DNA from 3 places in the Faecalibacterium sp. OF03-6AC genome. Region 1 is predicted to be linked to each of the others. Evidence: riboswitches for the same ligand, from Rfam matches in the RefSeq annotation. Region 1 holds a riboswitch; each other region holds the start of a gene.
The links. Region 1 has a riboswitch for thiamine pyrophosphate ahead of thiD (bifunctional hydroxymethylpyrimidine kinase/phosphomethylpyrimidine kinase). Riboswitches for the same ligand answer to the same signal wherever they lie in the genome.

Region 1 (5,754 bases):
CCAGCGTGCCGTTTTCCGGCTCATTTTCCGGGGAATGGAGGATGTCGTTCTCATACACCCAGGGGTGCCCGCCCACCAGCAGGCCCTCGGCGTGTTTGTTGACGGTATACACAGGGTAAGCGCGTTCTTTCATATGGTTCTCCTTATCATGGACGATCTCCCTTCGTCCCGCGTTCGCAGACAGAAGGAGTAAAAATCTACTCTTTATAATAGCACAAAATCATGTTATTATAAATAAGAAATGCCAAAAAACCGCATGAAAGAGGGATGCATTATGGAAATCGAACGCAAATGGATGGTGAAGGGCTGGCCGGAGGGGCTGCCCCTCAGGGAGGAATTTGCCATGCGGCAGGGCTATATCAGCGTGCGGCCCACTGTGCGCATCCGGGAAGAAGCCCTCACCGGCGGCAGAACGGACTACATCCTCTGCTTCAAATCCGGGGGCGGCCTTGCCCGCGAGGAGATCGAGCGCAGCATCGACAAAGCGCTGTTTGAGGATCTGGAACACAAGATCATCGGCAAACCTCTCATTCCGAAGCTGCGCCGCAGCTACACCCTGCCGGACGGTTCTGTGCTGGAAGTGAACCATGTGGACGAAGGCCAGCCCACCGAGTTCTGGTATGCCGAGGTGGAGTACCCCACAGTGGAAGCAGCCCTTGCATGGCAGCCGGAAAGCTGCGGCCTTGGCGATTACCTTAAGGATGAAGTGACGAACCAGCCCGGCCAGAGCATGGGCGAATACTGGGTGGAGACAAGAGGATGAAAAAAGTAAAACTCAAACTGGAACTGCAGTACAACTCCCCGGTGATCCTCACATTTTTCCTGCTGTCACTTCTGGTGCTGTTCCTCGACCAGTGGACGGACGGGTGGACGACGATGCATCTGTTCTGTGTCTACCGCTCCTCGCTGAAGGACCCGCTGTTCTACATCCGGCTGTTCGGCCATGTGCTGGGCCATGCCAGCTGGGACCACTTTCTGAATAACATGCTGCTGCTGCTCGTTGTTGGCCCGCCAATGGAAGAAAAGTACGGCAGCAAGCCGCTTTTGTGCGGCATGGTGTTCACCGCTCTGGTCACCGGCGTGCTGCAATGCGTGCTGTTCCCACGTTCGGGGCTGCTGGGCGCGTCCGGCATCGTGTTCATGCTCATCATGCTTTCGTCGCTGGCGGGCTTCTCCGGCGGCATCCCGGTCACCATGCTGCTGGTTGCAGCGCTGTACTTTGGTCAGCAGGTGTACGATATCATTTTTGTGCACGACAATGTAGCAAACTTCATGCACATTGTGGGCGGCTTATGCGGCACTGCCTTTGGCTACTACAGTGCGTTGCACAGCCGCCGCAGGCCGGCAAAAGCGGTGAAGTTTTCCAGCACGAACAGCCGCCGGAAGCGCTGAACCCACTGTGGACATAGGCTGATTTTGAAAAATTTGCAAACATGTATTGACAAACGAAAAATCTGTGGTTTAATATAGCAAAATTCAATACACTAAACCGTTGAAGTGGAGATAACGGCGAACCATGCCTGTACAGAGAGCCTGCGCAGCTGAGAAGCAGACCGGAAACAGTTCGTCAAGGAAAGTGTGACTTTGCGTTATATTTTCCCGAAATGGACCGCTGAGGGTGCAGGGAACTGCGGAGAACTTTCGCCGCACAGTATTCTGCAACGTAGGGCATACGTCAGTTGCCGGGGATGTGTTGGCATCCCGCCAAGTGCATGGGGTCATGCCCATGAAGTCAGGGTGGCACCGCGGATAAAAGGCCAAATTTTTTTCGTCCTTGACAGAAGAGAATTCTTCTGTTAGGGGCGTTTTTCTTTTCCACTCCCTCGGCAGAAGAGCCGGGGGAGTTTTTGTTTTAGGGCTCCCTTGTTTCCGGCACCAAGGCTCATGCCTGCGGCTGCGGCCACGAAACCCTGAACAAAACAAATGCACCCGGTTGCTGCGGTTCTGCCCACAGGCCGGGTGCATTTTATATTTTAGGAAACATTACAGGTCACTGCGCGGGGAAGCAGCCATGGCCCAGAAGTTCAGCTCGTGCTCCGAGCAGGCATGGAAGATCTCGCGGCAGCGGGCAAGGCGCTCGTCGCTCAGGCCTTCGCAGACTTTTTCTGCAAACGCGGCCCAGTCGCGGCAGGCAGCCTCATAGCCCTTGTCAGCATAGTCCACCACCAGTGCACCATAAAGGGTATCCTGCACGGAAGGCTTTTCTTCCAGCAGTTTCTGGAAGATCCAGCCATAGCTCAGCATACAGGGCAGGCAGGCCATCATGCACTCGGCTGCGCCCTCGCCGTTTTTGGCGGCTTCGATCATAGAGTCTACATAGGCACGGTTCTCCGGCCGCAGCGGCAGGCTCTGGATGCCTTCATCGGTCAGTCCAAAGTGCCTGAGATAGTGCAGGCGGGCTGCATCCTCGCTCTCATTCACGAAGGAAAGCAGGGAATAGTAGGTGCGGATGGTCTGCATATCCTTTGCCTTGGTCATGCCCCAGGCAAACACCTTGGCATATTCCCGCAGGTAAAGACTGTCCTCCACGATGTAGCCCTTGAAGCAGGCTTCATCCAGTGTGCCATCCGCAAGGTGGGTCAGAAATTCTGAGTGCAGGCATTTCTCCCACACAGGCAGACTTTCCTGCACCAGCTGCTGCACAAAGGTCTGCTCACTCACCCACAAACTCTCCCTTCAGTGCAAACATATGGTCCATCGGGCCGGAGCCGTGGCCCAGATCCAGCATGGCAGAAAGACAGCCGGAAATGTAGGCCTTTGCGCGCTCCACCGATGCATCCAGATCATAGCCCTTTGCCAGATTGGACGCAATGGCGCTGGATAGGGTGCAGCCGGTGCCGTGGGTATTGGGGTTTGCAATGCGCTTGCCGCGGAACCATTTGCCGCAGCCGTCCCGCCACAGAAGGTCGTCGGCATCGTTGATCTGGTGGCCGCCCTTGCACAGCACGGCACAGTGGTATTTCTCGCTGATCAGCCTTGCAGCGGCCTCCATTCCGGCCGCATCGGTGATCTTCATGCCGGAAAGGATCTCAGCCTCCGGAATGTTGGGGGTGACCACCTCTGCCATGGGCAGCAGCTTTTCGGTCAGTGCCTGCACGGCATCGTCCCGCAGCAGCTTGGAGCCGGAGGTGGCAACCATCACCGGGTCCACCACGATATGCTTTGCGCCGTAGGTGTGCAGCTTTTCGGCGATCACACCGATCAGCTCTGCCGAGGATACCATGCCGATCTTGACGGCATCCGGGTAGATGTCGGTAAAAATGGCATCGATCTCCTGTGCCAGAAATTCGGGCGTGGCTTCAAAAATGCCGGTCACACCTGTGGTGTTCTGGGCAGTCAGTGCGGTAATAGCGCTCATGGCGTACACGCCGTTTGCAGTCATGGTTTTGATATCGGCCTGGATGCCAGCACCGCCGCTGGAATCGCTGCCGGCAATCGTCAATGCAGTTTTCATGGTTACAACTTCCTTTGCAAAAAATGCGGAAATGCCCGCAAGGAGGCATCTCCGCACTTTGAAGCAGCAGTATCTCCCTACGTTGGCATTGTCCAAATCAGGTCACAGGTCTGGGCAAACAGCCCACTCTCAGCCTGCTTTTGCAGGCTCCCTTTTTTCTGCGTTCAAGAATACCACAGTGCCGCTGCATTTGCAAGGGGATGGCCCTTTTCAATCGGCCCGCTGCGTGGTAAAATGGAAAAAACAAAGGGGGAAATACCATGAACATCACGGTCTATCTTGGAGCAAATGCGGGCAATGATCCTGCGCTGGCGGCAGCTGTCCGGGAACTGGGCAGCTGGATCGGTGCAAACGGGCACCGCCTTGTGTACGGCGGCTCCCGCAGCGGCCTGATGGGTCAGCTTGCCCAGAGCGCGCTGGACGCAGGCGGCACGGTGACCGGTGTGGAACCGCAGTTCTTTGTGCAGCAGGAGCTGCAGCACGATGGCCTGACCGAGCTGATCGTCACCAAGGACATGACCGAGCGCAAGACGAAGATGATCGAGCTGGGCGATGCCTTCATCGCATTCCCCGGCGGCACCGGCACGCTGGAAGAGATCGCAGAGGTAATGTCCAAGGTCTCGCTGGGCCAGTTGGACGCGCCCTGCATCCTGTATGATCTGAACGGCTACTACGACAGCCTGAAAGCACTGCTTGCCAAAATGATCGAGAAAGGCCTTTCCACGCCGCAGCGCCAACAGGGCATCCGATTTGCGGCGAATCTGGAAGAGATCACAACAATTTTGAATAAAGCCTAAAAGGAAACGCTTCCCCGGCCGGGAAGCGTTTCCTTTTTATATCATTCTCCCAGTGCAGTGCGGATATTTGCCAGCACCTTCTGGCTCAGCAGCACAAAAGCCTGCTTGGTGCGTCCGGCAGAAACATTCGCGCAATGCACATTCTCACGTGCAAAGAAGTCTTCACCCACCGGGCCGGCAGCGGCACGGGTGTCACAGAAGAAGTGGGTGCCCGGCAGAGCAAGCCACTGTTCCAGAGCAGCAGAGTCAAAGCCCGGACCGATGGAGGTGTTGAACAGTACCTTGCCTGCGCCCAGCTGTGCAAATTCGTCCTTGCCCAACAGCAGTACGTTCTTGTTCAGGCAGGTGAACACCACCTCGCTCTCGGTCAGCAGCTGTGCCAGCGGCTTATAGGCCATGCCCACAGCTTCGGCATCCGGCTTGCGGGTGCGGCTGTAATAGGCAATGTCGGCACCCATGAACTGCAGCGCGTCGGCGATCATTTTGCCGGACACACCCAGCCCGATGATGCCTGCCTTCAGCCCGGTGATCTCCACCGGCTCGTCCCGCAGCATGGGCATCCCAAAACCGTGCAGGATGCCGGTGAGCTCATGCAGGACGTACTCCACAACGCCGCGGTCGCCGTAGTCCCGGATGCCCAGCACTTTGATGCCGCGGGTGCGGGCGTAGGCGATATCCACATTGGCGCTTTCCTCAGAATACAGGCTGCAGCACATGCCGATGTAACGGATATTCGGGCAGCGCTCGATCACATTTTTGCCCATGCGGGAGGTGTAGCTCAAAAGCACGGCATCGGCATCTCCGATGCGCTGCACGATTTCGTCGTCGCTGGCCGGGATATCGCGGTACAGCACCACTTCTTTTGCGTACTGATGCAGCTCTTCCTCGGCGGAAGGAATCAGGCTTACCGGCTCAATGGCCACCAGTTTGTTGAACATCTGCAAAGCCCTCCTTTAATAGAAGCATACGGGGGAGGAGAGGTTGCGCAGCAGGGCAACTACGCTCCAACCGGCAATGGCGCTGGTGGAAGAGCAGATATCCACCACGGCCTTCACGCCCTCGATCTCGGCGGTGATGCAGTGGTCGTCGCCCACCCAGCCGGGTACCGAGTGCATGGTCACGCCGGTGATCTCCGGGCCGGTGGTGGCCAGCGAGGTGGCAACAGCCACATTCACGCGGCGGGGGAAGGTGGCAATGGCCTGCTTGGCATTGCCGGTGAACACGGTGGTCTTTTCGGTATCGGTCAGCAGGTGGTCGGCCCATACCGGCGTGTTGCGGAAGCCCTTGGCTCCGGTGTGGGTCTCAATGCCTGCCGTCTCGGCCAGCTTCTGCGCCTCGGCCATCAGGGTGACGGTCTGCAGCACATCAAAGCCGCCAATGGCACCGCTTGCCAGATGCACCTTGGCACCGCCCTCCACGGCAGCGGCCTTGACCTGCTCGTAAAAATCAAGGTCCGCAAAGGCACCAATGGAGATGATGACCAGATTCACGCCGTTTTTCAGT
Region 2 (5,754 bases), on a different contig from region 1:
ACATGGCCCTGAACAGCTTCGTCACCCGCAACGGTGCAGAGATGGGCCGTGCTCAGGTGGTGCAGGCACAGGCTGCAGGCGTGGAGCCGGATGTGCGCATGAACCCCATCCTGCTCAAGCCCAGCAGCGATGTGGGCAGCCAGGTGATCGTGAACGGCAAGGCCCGGGGCCAGATGTCTGCTGCCGCCTACTTTAAAATGAAGCGCAGCCTTATCCCGGACATTCTGGAAGCCTACAACAGCCTTGCCGCCGAGAACGACATTATCGTGATCGAAGGCGCGGGCAGCCCGGCGGAGATCAACCTGAAAGCCGACGATATCGTGAACATGGGCCTTGCAAAGCTGGTGGATGCGCCGGTGCTTCTGGCGGGCGATATCGACCGGGGCGGCGTATTCGCGCAGCTGTACGGCACCGTGGAACTGCTGGAAGCCGACGAGCGTGCCCGCATCAGGGGGCTCATTATCAACAAGTTCCGGGGCGATGTGGAGATCCTGCGGCCCGGCCTTGCCATGCTGGAAGAAAAAACGCAGCTGCCCGTAGTGGGTGTGGTGCCGTATCTGCGGGTGGAGATCGAGGACGAGGATTCTCTCTCGGATCGTCTGGAAGCAAAAAGCGCCGTCAAACCGCTGGATATCGCCATCCTGCGCCTGCCGCATGTGTCCAACTTCACCGACTTTATCCCGCTGGAACAGCACCCGCTGCTGGGTGTGCGGTATGTGCAGCGCACCCGCCAGCTGGGTGCACCGGATCTCGTCATCCTGCCCGGCACCAAGAACACCATGGATGACCTGCGCTGGCTGCGGGAAAGCGGGCTGGAAGCGGCGGTGCTCAGGCTTTCGGCAGCTGGTACGCCGGTGCTGGGCGTGTGCGGCGGCTACCAGATGCTGGGCGAACAGCTCTGCGACCCGGCAGGGGAGGAGAGCGGCACCCCCTGCACCCTGCGGGGCCTTGGCCTGCTGCCCACCACGACGGTGTTCGGCACCGAAAAGCACCTGACCCAGACCGCAGCCTGTGTGACCACAGAACCCTTTGCAGGCGTAAAGCTGACGGGCTACGAGATCCACGCAGGCCGCACCGAGGTGCGGGGCAGTGCGTTCTGCATCCTTGCAGACGGCACGCCGGAGGGCTGTGTGCAGGACGGTGTATTCGGTACCTACCTGCACGGCCTGTTCGACACCGGCGAACTGACCGAAAAACTGACCGAATTTTTGTGCAAACGGAAGGGCATCGATCCGGCCGGGGCCGAGCTTATCCCCATGGAGCAGTACCGTCAGCAGCAGTTTGATCTGCTTGCCGATGGTGTGCGCGCGGCACTGGATATGCCCGCCATCTATGCCGCCATGGGAATGCAAAAAGGAGACAACACATGACACCGCAGCATCATCTGCCCGCCGACATTGAACGGACGAGCATCTCCATTATCACAAGGGAACTGGACGAGCTGGGCCTGACCCCGCCGCCGGAGACGGCTGCGGTGGTCAAGCGGGTCATCCACACCACCGCGGATTTCGACTATGCCAAAAATCTGCGCTTTACACCCGGCGCGGTGGAAGCCGCAGTCAAGGCCCTGCACGCGGGTGCTTTCATCGTTACCGACACTAATATGGCGCTGGCGGGCATCACAAAGCCGGGCCTGAAAAAACTGAACGGTGAAGCCATCTGCTACATGGCAGACCCCGCTGTGGCCGAAGCCGCAAAGCAGGCGGGCACCACCCGTGCCGTTGCCGCCATGCACCGCGCTGCCCGGGAGCACCCGGGGGCCATTCTGGCCATTGGCAATGCGCCCACGGCCCTTTTGACCATTGCGGAGGAAATGGAAGCCGGTCTGCGGCCTGCACTGGTCATTGGCGTGCCGGTGGGGTTTGTGAATGTGGTGGAAAGCAAGGAAGTACTGTTTGCCGCCTGCGAGCGATACGGCGTGCCTGCCATCGCCGCCATGGGCCGCAAGGGCGGCAGCAATGTGGCTGCAGCCATCTGCAACGCCCTCATTTACTCTGCCGCCGAAATGCTGGACCCCACAGCAAGAGGGTGGAACGGATAAGGTGGAAACAGCATAATATCAAAAACCCGGAACCCTTTTTGAGCCGTTTTGGCTGAGAAAAGGTTCCGGGTTTTGTTCATGATTTTTTCAGAGAGCTATTTTGCAACAGCCCCATTTTCACGGAAAAGATCCGAACCGAGCACGGCATCCACACTGCCGGCATCAGGCTGCGGGGAACGCCTTGTTCCACACTTCGATCACCTTGAACTTCGGGGTCCAGCCTTCGGGCTCAAAGCGGTCGCCCTTGGCAGCCATGGTGCCCTGCTCGGTGCACCACTGTGCGGCCTTGGCCGTATCGGGGTCGGTCACATCCACAAAGGCGGGTGCGCCTGCGGGTTCGGGCCTGCCTGCGGTGTTCCACACCAGCAGAGCCAGTTGGCCGCGGTTTGCCGGGATGGCTGTGCCCTCGGGCAGGAGGCTGTGCAGGATCACGCGGGTGGCGATCTCGTAGCCGCCCCAGATGGCTGCACCGCCCACGGCCACGGCGGCAATGGTACCGCCTGCGGTATCCATGGGTGCAGGTTCCACGCCGAAGTCTTCATCAAGAGGTTCGTCCGGGTCAGGCTTGGCCACCGGGCTGGCCGACCACTGAGCGGTCAGGCTCACGTCGCCTGCGGGCATTTTAAAGGTAAATGCTGTGCTGGTCTGCCAGCCCTCGTCCGGCTCCATCGGCGCGGCACTGCCGTCCTGCGCGGTCCAGTTCGTAAACTCCATCCAGTAGCCGTCTTTCAGGGTGGTAGCCACTGTCACCGTCTCGCCTTCCTTGACCCAAAGGCTGCTGCGTGGTTCGCCGTTGATGGTCACACTGCCCAGACTGTCGTTGATGGATACCTTGTACAGCTGGTCCCGCTGTGCTTCCAGCGTCACAGTGCCCTCAGGCATTTTAAAGGTGAACTCCTTGCTGGTCTGCCAGCCGCCTTCCGGCCAGCCGTCATCCGGCTCTACGGGTGCTTTGCCGGTATACGTCCACTGCAGGAAGGGGTTCTCTTCCGTGCTTTCGGCCCGGACGGTGACCAGCTGGCCCGGCTTCACGATCTTTTTGGATGTGCCGGTGTCGCCGTTCTCGTCCACGATGGTGCCGTGTGTGACGTTGACATCGTACAGGGTCGTAAAGAATGCCCGCAGCTCTACATCGCCTTCGGGCATGGTGAAGCAGAAACTCTGCTTGTCCTGCCAGTTTTGATCCGGTTTCACGAGTTCTTTCTCGCTGGCAAGCTGCCACATATTAAACTGGCGGTAGTCGTTGAGCTCGCTGTCAGGAACTTTTGCGATGATCCTTGTGCCCGGCAGCGCCTCGTGGATTTTCTGCTCTTCTGCCCCTTCGGCAAAGAACTCAGCCTTTCCTGCGGGCTCATAGATCAGATACGTTTTTCGATATTCTGCGCTCAGGCTCACGTTGCCCTCAGGCATCTTAAGGCCCGTTGTTGTACCGCCTTTTGTAAGCGTGATCATCGCCGCGCTTCCTATTTCCGGTTCTGCCGCCAGTGCCGGTGCGCACACGCTCAGCACCATGCACAGCGCCACGATGGCCGAAAGCAGCCTTTGGGTCAGGGTCGTCTGCTTCATACGGAATTCCTCCTTTTTTGTTTACGGGGGGGGGGGTATGCGTCCGCCTTAAAAATACCATATTTCACCTTCTTTTTCAATAAAACCTGCGTGAAACGCCCCAAAAACTGCGTGAAAACCGTTTTGCACCGCTGTGCGCGCCTTTGCCCCCTCTTGCAATTTGTGCGCAAAGGGTGTAGAATACAGTCACAATCAAATACAGGGGAGCTTGTGAAGCAGGCTGAGAGGAAGTATCCAAACTTCGACCCTTTTACCTGATGCGGATAATGCCGCCGTAGGAAGTCAGAATGGATGATTTTTTGCAGGAGGCACCGCGGAAGGTGTCTCCTGTTTTTTGTTGTGTACCGATTACCATTAAGGAGGATGCCTTGTACTTTTCTGCGAAAGTGCCGCAGCGGGCTGAGGGGGAGCGCCCTGAGCTTTGTGACCGTCAGCGATGGGAAGCCGTGTTCCGGCGTGAGAGGAGACCAGCAAGTCTCGACCGCTTCTTATAGTTCCTGCGCCGGGTCTGGCACCGGGTGCGGGCTGTTTGCGGAGGCGCTGTATGGTTTTTGCTGCTTCCGCAGGTTTGGAAAGGAGCCTTGCCTTATGAAAAAACTCTCTGTGAAAAAGCTGGCGCTGGCCGGCATGCTGTGCGCTCTGTGCGTGGTGGGCAGCGTATTCAGCTTCCCCATGTTCGGCAGCAAATGTGCACCCATCCAGCACATGGTCAATGTGACCTGCGCGGTGCTGCTTGGCCCGTGGTGGGGCGTGGGCGTGGCCTTTGTGGCCTCGCTGCTGCGCAATCTGCTGGGTCTGGGCAGCCTGATGGCCTTCCCCGGCAGCATGTTCGGCGCACTGCTGTGCGGCCTTGTGTACCATAAGACCAAAAACATCCTTGCCACCATGGTGGGCGAGGTGTTCGGCACCAGCATTCTGGGCGGCCTGTGCGCTTACCCGGTGGCCATCTTCCTCATGGGCAAGAGCGCTGGCGATATCGCGTTCTATGCCTACATCGTGCCGTTCCTCATCTCCACTGCAGTGGGTTCCATCATTGCGGGCGTGCTGGTGTACAGCCTGCAGCGCTCCGGCGCTCTGCGCTCCATGCAGAACAGCCTTTCCTGACGGTGGTGCGTGCAAATGTTTAAAACAGAGTTTGAAAATGTCCGCCGCACCTGCCCGCTCATCCATAACATTACCAACTACGTCACCGTGAACGACTGCGCCAACATGGTGCTGGCCTGCGGTGCTTCGCCCATCATGGCCGACGATGCCGCCGAGGTGGAGGACATCACCACCATCTGCGGCGGTCTGAACATCAACATCGGCACCCTGAACAGCCGCACCATCACCAGCATGCTGCTGGCGGGCAAAAAGGCAAACCAGCTGGGCCATCCTGTGGTGCTGGACCCGGTGGGTGCGGGTGCATCCCGCCTGCGCACCGACACGGCTTTCCGCCTGCTCCGGGACGTAAAGTTCACCGTGATCCGCGGCAACATCTCGGAGATCAAAACGCTGGCTTCCGGCGCGGGAACCACCAAGGGCGTGGATGCCGATGTGGCCGATAAAGTTACTGAGGCCAATCTGGATTCTGCCGTGGCCTTTGCCAAGGCCTTTGCAGCCCAGACGGGTGCCGTTATTGCCATTACCGGTGCCATCGACATCGTGGCCGATGCCCACACCGCCTACTGCATCCGCAACGGCAATGCCATGATGAGCAGCATCACCGGCACAGGCTGCCAGCTTTCGGCCCTGACGGCGGCGTTCGTTACCGCCAACCCCGGCCATCCGCTGGAAGCCGCTGCAGCTGCAGTGTGCGCCATGGGCCTTGCGGGCGAGACCGCCCACAAACGCCTGACCCCGCTGGACGGCAACTCCACCTACCGCAATTATATCATCGATGCCATTTACAATATGACCCCGGATCAGCTGGAAGAAGGAGCAAACTATGAAGTGCGATAAGCAGAACATGCTTCTGTATGCCGTCACCGACCGCGCATGGGTGGGCAAACAGACCCTCTATGAACAGGTGGAGAGCGCCCTGAAGGGCGGTGTCACCTGTGTGCAGCTGCGTGAAAAAGAGCTGGACGACGAAGCCTTTCTGAAAGAGGCTGTGGAGATCCATGCTCTGTGCCAGCGCTACGGCGTGCCGTTCTTTGTGAACGACA
Region 3 (5,754 bases), on a different contig from region 1:
AACGTTCGGCAGTGCCATGGATACCAGCAGCGGCAGCACCGATTTTTCTTTCATAAAGGTCTCGTTCATAGTGTTTGCATTGCTCCTGTAGAGAAAAGAAATGAATTACTGCAGCCGCGGAATCGTCAGGGCGAGACTGCTCGAAAACAAACGCAGACGCAAAAAAGCCACACAATGGCTTTTTTGAAGTCATTGTGTGGCGAAAAGTAGCATACTGCTGTAAAAATCCACACGAATTTTATTAACTGTAGGATAACACGGCTTCCGGCAGATGTCAAGAGGTCAAACGGATAAAGTATGACTTTTATAGACTTGACCATTTTTCACCGGGAGGCTAAAATAAAAATAGATACTTTATAAAATAAGGAGAATCCTGCCATGAAATGGATGATCGCATCCGACCTGCACGGGTCGGCGTTTTATTGCAAAAAAATGATCAAAGCGTTTGAGCGGGAGAGAGCAGACCGGCTGCTTTTGCTGGGGGATCTTTTGTATCACGGCCCCCGCAACGACCTGCCGGAGGGCTATGCCCCGAAGGAGGTCATCCCGCTCCTGAACGGGCTGAAGCCGGCGCTTTTGTGCGTGCGGGGCAACTGTGACGCTGAGGTGGATCAGATGGTGCTGGATTTTCCCATTCTGGCCGACTATGCGGTGCTGCCGGTGGGCAGGCGGCTCGTTTACGCTACCCACGGTCATGTACACAACCTGAAAAAACTGCCGCCGCTGGCTCCGGGGGATGTCCTGCTGCATGGCCACACCCACATTCCGGCGTGGACAGAGTTCGGCGAAGGCAATCTCTACCTGAACCCCGGTTCTGTGAGCATCCCGAAGGAGGGGAGCGCACATAGCTATATGACACTGGAAGGGGAGACTTTCCTTTGGAAAACGCTGGAAGGCGAAGTGTACCGGGAGCTGGAGCTGTGATGGGGGCAATGGAGCTGGAAGAGAAAACGGTTCAGATCCGGGATGATTTCGACCCGGACAAAATTCTGGAAAGCGGCCAGTGCTTTCGCCCCCGGAAGCAGGCGGAGGGCTGGTATCGGTTTGTTTCCGGGAGACAGCTGCTTTACCTCAGACCACTGCGCAGCGGAACCTACACGGTGCGGTGTGAGCCGGGCGCATGGGAAACCTTCTGGCACGGTTACTTCGACCTTGGCCGCAGCTATGCCGCCCTGCGCGGAAAGCTGGACAGCCGGGACGACTTTCTGCAGCGTGCCATGGAATATGGCCGGGGCATCCGGGTGCTGCGTCAGGATGAGTGGGAGATGCTGGTCAGCTTCATCATCTCGCAGCGAAAGAGCATCCCGGCTATCCGCAGGGCGGTAGAGCTGCTTTCGGAGCGGTTTGGCGAGCGGCTGGGCAGCGATAGCGAAGGGCCGGTGTACACGTTCCCGACAGCAGAAGCGCTCTGCTGTGCCGGGGAGCAGGCGCTGCAGGAGTGCGGTCTTGGCTACCGCACCCGCTACGTGCTGCATGCGGCGCAGCAGGCGGCAGAGGGCACACTGGACCTGAAAAAGCTGGCTTCCCTGCCCGATGAAGCACTTTTTGCCCGTTTGATGGAACTGGACGGTGTGGGCAAAAAGGTGGCAAACTGCGTGTGTCTGTTCGGCTATGGCCGTGTGGGCCGTGTGCCGGTGGATGTCTGGATCGAACGGCTCATTCGGGACGAGTTTGCCGGACAGGACCCGTTCCCGCAGTTCGGGCCGGAAGCAGGCATCGTGCAGCAGTACCTGTTCTTTTATAAAAGAAGCGTGGGATGAGAACCGCGGAACTGCAGGCAGGAGCGTAGGATCATCCGCTAAGCAAAAAAGGCAACGGCTTCCTCTGTTTGAGGAAAACCGCTGCCTTTTTATCATTTTACCGCCTGCTTTAACCGTTCCAGATCTTCTGCATCCGGGTGAGAAAGGGCGTTGTCAAAATTCTCGATCAGCGCATCCAGATTGGGCAGATGGATCGGCTGCTTTTTCATGCCCTCATACCGCTGGCGTACCGACAGCGGCATCTTGCCCTGACACATATAACGGCCGAAGACTGTGTTGCTCCTGTCCAGCGAACCCTCCACCTTTTTCAGGATCTTGTTGAAATACTCCTCACTGCCGCCAAAGCCGGCGGTGCCAAAAAGGAAGATGCTTTTGCCGTGCAGCTGCTTCAAAAAGTCCAAAGTGCTTTCGTCAGCGTTTCCCTTGTCTGTCCAGAAGCCCACATAGAGGTCGTCCGCTTCCATGGCAGCAGGGTCCGGGGTGCCAAAATAGCAGCAGTTTTCCTGTGGCAGACAGGCGTGCAGCGTGTCTGCCAATAATTTTGTGTTGCCTGTTTTACTGCTGAATACGATCGCGTAGCTCATAGTTTCTCCTTTGGTCGGTAACAACAAAAAATACCGCACGTTTCCGTGCGGTGTTTTTCCTTCTGGTGGAGAATACCGGGATCGAACCGGTGACCTCTTGCATGCCATGCAAGCGCTCTCCCAGCTGAGCTAATCCCCCAGATGTTTGTGCCGTGCCTGACGACAGGAATAATTATACCAGCGCTTTGCCGGATTGTCAACAGCTTTTTGGGATTTTCTGCAAAAAAAATTCCCGCCGGGGAAATGCCCTCCCCGGCGGGAAAAATGACTGCGAAAAAACTTACGCTCTTGCGTTCTGCGGGTCGAAGATCTGCGGTGCGACACGGATCAGGATCACCACAAGGACCGTGGTCAGGATGGCTTCCGGCAGCATGTAGGTGGCGTTGTACACGGCACTGTACAGCCAGCACAGACCGTCCACGCTCATGTTGGAGATGCCGGGAAAGCCGATCTCGGTCATCCAGCTGAACGCGTAGTCGTAGTCCTTCCAGACGATGTAACCGGACAGAAAGCTGCACAAAAAGCGCAGCAGGCACACCACAAAGGCGCTGACACCGACACCCACGGTGCGGCGGCGGAACGGCTTTGCGATCAGGCAGGCAAAGCCAAGCACCGTGAAGGCCAGAAGGTAGTCCAGCAGCACGCAGCCCACCTGTGCCGTGAGGGTCTGGCAGTATGCCAGATTGCCAAGGCCCTGCACAAGCTGGATCAGGCTGTTGACGAAAGCGGTCATGATGCCCCACTTTGCGCCGTGGCGGTAGCTCATTACCAGAATGGGCACCATGCTGAACAGGGTGATGGAACCACCGTGGGGCATGAGCGGGATCTGGATCATGCTCAAAACGGTGGACAGGGCGATCATCAGTGCGCCCTCCACCAGAATGCGGGTCTTGGAATAGGTTTTGGTCATAGGGATTCCTCTTCTCAGAACAATAGTACACAAAAACAAAATGCGCCCGCTTTTCAGCAGGCGCATGGGGTTTGTGAAAGAACGGACAGTTCTGCAAACTCCCACGCCGGCATTGTCCGGTCTGGTAAAAGGGTACTCCGCAAAACGCGGATCTCAGCCTTTCGGCGCCCCTGTTTTTATGTCCAAGCAAAAGTATAGCGCATCCGGCGCAAAAGTCAAGCCCCGGCGGAACATATCTGCCCCGGCCTGTGCATAGGCTGTACTATAAGTTCACAATGGGAGGAGTCTGGATATGAAGGGAGACCCCGAACAGAGGGCGGTACAGCTGGGCGAATATATCGCGGCCAACCGGGCCACAGTGCGTGCGGCGGCAGCGGTGTTCGGGTGCAGCAAGTCCACCGTGCACAAGGATGTTGCGGTACGGCTGCGGACGCTGCAGCCGGAGCTGTTCCGGCAGGTGCGGGCGGTTCTGGCCTGCAATAAGGCAGAGCGGCATCTGCGCGGCGGTGCGGCCACCCGGCGCAAATACAGCCGCAGATAAAAGACGGCACACTTCCGAACAAAACGGAAGCTGTGCCGCCTTTTTTAGGTTCAGTCCCGGGTGCGGAACTGGCTCAGTGCGCCTTTTTCCAACCGGCTGACCTGTGCCTGACTGATGCCGATCTCCTGCGCCACCTCCATCTGGGTCTTGCCCTGCAGGTAGCGCAGCTCCATGATCCGCTTTTCCCGCGGGGTCAGCCCGGCCACGGTCTGCCGGAACTGCAGCCCGCTGATCCAGCTGTCCTCGCCGTCCGGGTCCCGCACCTGATCGATCACATACATCGCATCGCCGCCATCGGTGTACACCGGCTCTTCCAGACTGATCGGCTCCATCACCGATTCCAGCGCAGCGGCCACTTCGCGCCGGGCAAGGCCCGCCGCCTGTGCGATCTCGTCCATGGTCGGCTCGCGGCCCAGCTGCTTTTCCAGCGCTTCGCGGCTCTGCATGGCACGGTAGGCGGTATCCCGCAGGCTGCGGCTCACCCGCAGGGCGTTGTTGTCCCGCAGAAAGCGCCGGATCTCCCCAATGATCATGGGCACGCCGTAGGTGGAAAAGCGCACCGGCTGGGCAGGATCAAAGTTATCGATGGCCTTGATCAGGCCGATGCACCCCACCTGAAACAGGTCGTCCAGATTTTCGCCGCGCTGGGCGAACCGCTGCACCACGCTGAGCACCAGCCGCAGGTTGCCTTCCACCATTTGTTCCCGGGCTGCTGCATCACCGGCGTGGGCGCGGGCCAGCAGTTCCCGCTTTTCGGCTTCGGTCAGCACAGGCAGCTTTGCAGTGTTCATGCCGCACAGCTCCACTTTGTTGTACATCCAAACGCCCCCGGTCTGTTTTGATCTTCACCGGGAGTATGGCCCTGCGTGCAAAGCACTATGCACGGGAAAAACTGGGAGCCGTTATTCGTTTTCCAATTGTACTTTTAAGGTATGGATGATCCGTTTTTCCAGCCGGGAAATGTAGCTTTGGCTGATGCCCAGTGCGTCGGCGGCCTCCTTCTGGGTGCGCTCAATGCCGTCCGCCAGACCAAAGCGCAGCTCCATGATCTGCCGTTCCCGCGGGGACAGGCTGTCCACGGCCCGGCGCAGCACGGCACGCTCCGCATCCTGTTCCAGCCGCTGGCTGATCTGGTTCTCATCACTGCCCAGAATATCAGAAAGCAGCAGCTCGTTGCCGTCGCCATCCACGTTCAGCGGTTCGTCGATGCTGGCTTCCTGACGGCGGTTGGAGCTTTTGCGTAAGTACATCAGAATTTCATTGCCGATGCAGCGGCTGGCGTAGGTGGCCAGCTTGATGCTGCGCTCCGGCGTGAAGGTGTTCACCGCCTTGATCAGCCCGATGGTGCCAATGCTGATCATGTCCTCGGCAGGCACACCGCTGCTTTCATACTTTTTGGCAAGGTACACCACCAGCCGCAGGTTGTGGGTGATCAGGTCGTCCCGGGCAGCGGCATCGCCTGCAGCCATACGGGCCAGCAGGACTTTTTCCTGTTCCGGGGTCAGGGGCGGGGGCAGGCTGGGCGCGCCCGCCAGAAAATGTGCGCCGCCGCAATAGCCCAGCCGTGCAAGGAGCCAACGCCAGAACCGGTGCAGAACATGAAACATGAATACCCCTCCTGTACATCTATAAGTATCGATCGCATCAAACGCTTCTCAGCGGATGCCCAGCTGTACGGCCAGTTCGCTGCCCAGCAGAGCTGTCCATGGCTGTTGTGCTTCCGGGCGGCAGAATGCGGCCAGAATGCCCGCTGCACTGCCTTTGCTGGTGCGCAGGGCCTTGGCCGGAACGGCAGGCAGCACGCAGTGCCCGGCAATGGTGGTGCAGGGCACCAGCCGCACCCGCAGCTCCGGCGGCGGTGCCGTGCCGCAGGCAAAATAACGATCCAAAAATGTGCGCAGCTCCGGCGGCAGGGCACTGCGCACGGCAGGATAATAGACCAGAACCACTGCCTGCCCG

Region 2: linked by a shared signal. The riboswitch ahead of thiW (energy coupling factor transporter S component ThiW) and the one ahead of thiD (bifunctional hydroxymethylpyrimidine kinase/phosphomethylpyrimidine kinase) in region 1 are both predicted to bind thiamine pyrophosphate.
Region 3: linked by a shared signal. The riboswitch ahead of DXA66_RS00600 (energy-coupled thiamine transporter ThiT) and the one ahead of thiD (bifunctional hydroxymethylpyrimidine kinase/phosphomethylpyrimidine kinase) in region 1 are both predicted to bind thiamine pyrophosphate.

The regions. Positions count from the first base shown of each region.
Region 1 is NZ_QUEN01000003.1:81,766-87,519, forward strand. It holds gene DXA66_RS04235 (class I SAM-dependent rRNA methyltransferase) at 1-133, opposite strand, end outside; gene DXA66_RS04240 (CYTH domain-containing protein) at 275-763, shown strand; gene DXA66_RS04245 (rhomboid family intramembrane serine protease) at 760-1,392, shown strand; gene DXA66_RS04250 (TENA/THI-4 family protein) at 1,984-2,661, opposite strand; gene thiD (bifunctional hydroxymethylpyrimidine kinase/phosphomethylpyrimidine kinase) at 2,654-3,454, opposite strand; TPP riboswitch at 3,512-3,618, opposite strand; gene DXA66_RS04260 (TIGR00730 family Rossman fold protein) at 3,715-4,251, shown strand; gene DXA66_RS04265 (D-isomer specific 2-hydroxyacid dehydrogenase family protein) at 4,293-5,189, opposite strand; gene DXA66_RS04270 (aspartate dehydrogenase domain-containing protein) at 5,205-5,754, opposite strand, start outside.
Region 2 is NZ_QUEN01000010.1:22,975-28,728, forward strand. It holds gene DXA66_RS11180 (cobyric acid synthase) at 1-1,370, shown strand, start outside; gene DXA66_RS11185 (precorrin-8X methylmutase) at 1,367-2,041, shown strand; gene DXA66_RS11190 (hypothetical protein) at 2,204-3,607, opposite strand; TPP riboswitch at 3,798-3,905, shown strand; gene thiW (energy coupling factor transporter S component ThiW) at 4,196-4,711, shown strand; gene thiM (hydroxyethylthiazole kinase) at 4,727-5,548, shown strand; gene thiE (thiamine phosphate synthase) at 5,535-5,754, shown strand, end outside.
Region 3 is NZ_QUEN01000001.1:132,400-138,153, reverse strand. It holds gene DXA66_RS00625 (MATE family efflux transporter) at 1-69, opposite strand, end outside; gene yfcE (phosphodiesterase) at 379-924, shown strand; gene DXA66_RS00615 (DNA-3-methyladenine glycosylase) at 924-1,760, shown strand; gene bilS (flavodoxin family protein BilS) at 1,853-2,344, opposite strand; tRNA gene DXA66_RS00605 (tRNA-Ala) at 2,408-2,483, opposite strand; gene DXA66_RS00600 (energy-coupled thiamine transporter ThiT) at 2,625-3,254, opposite strand; TPP riboswitch at 3,337-3,436, opposite strand; gene DXA66_RS00595 (sporulation transcriptional regulator SpoIIID) at 3,547-3,795, shown strand; gene sigG (RNA polymerase sporulation sigma factor SigG) at 3,846-4,613, opposite strand; gene DXA66_RS00585 (sigma-70 family RNA polymerase sigma factor) at 4,698-5,402, opposite strand; gene DXA66_RS00580 (sigma-E processing peptidase SpoIIGA) at 5,451-5,754, opposite strand, start outside.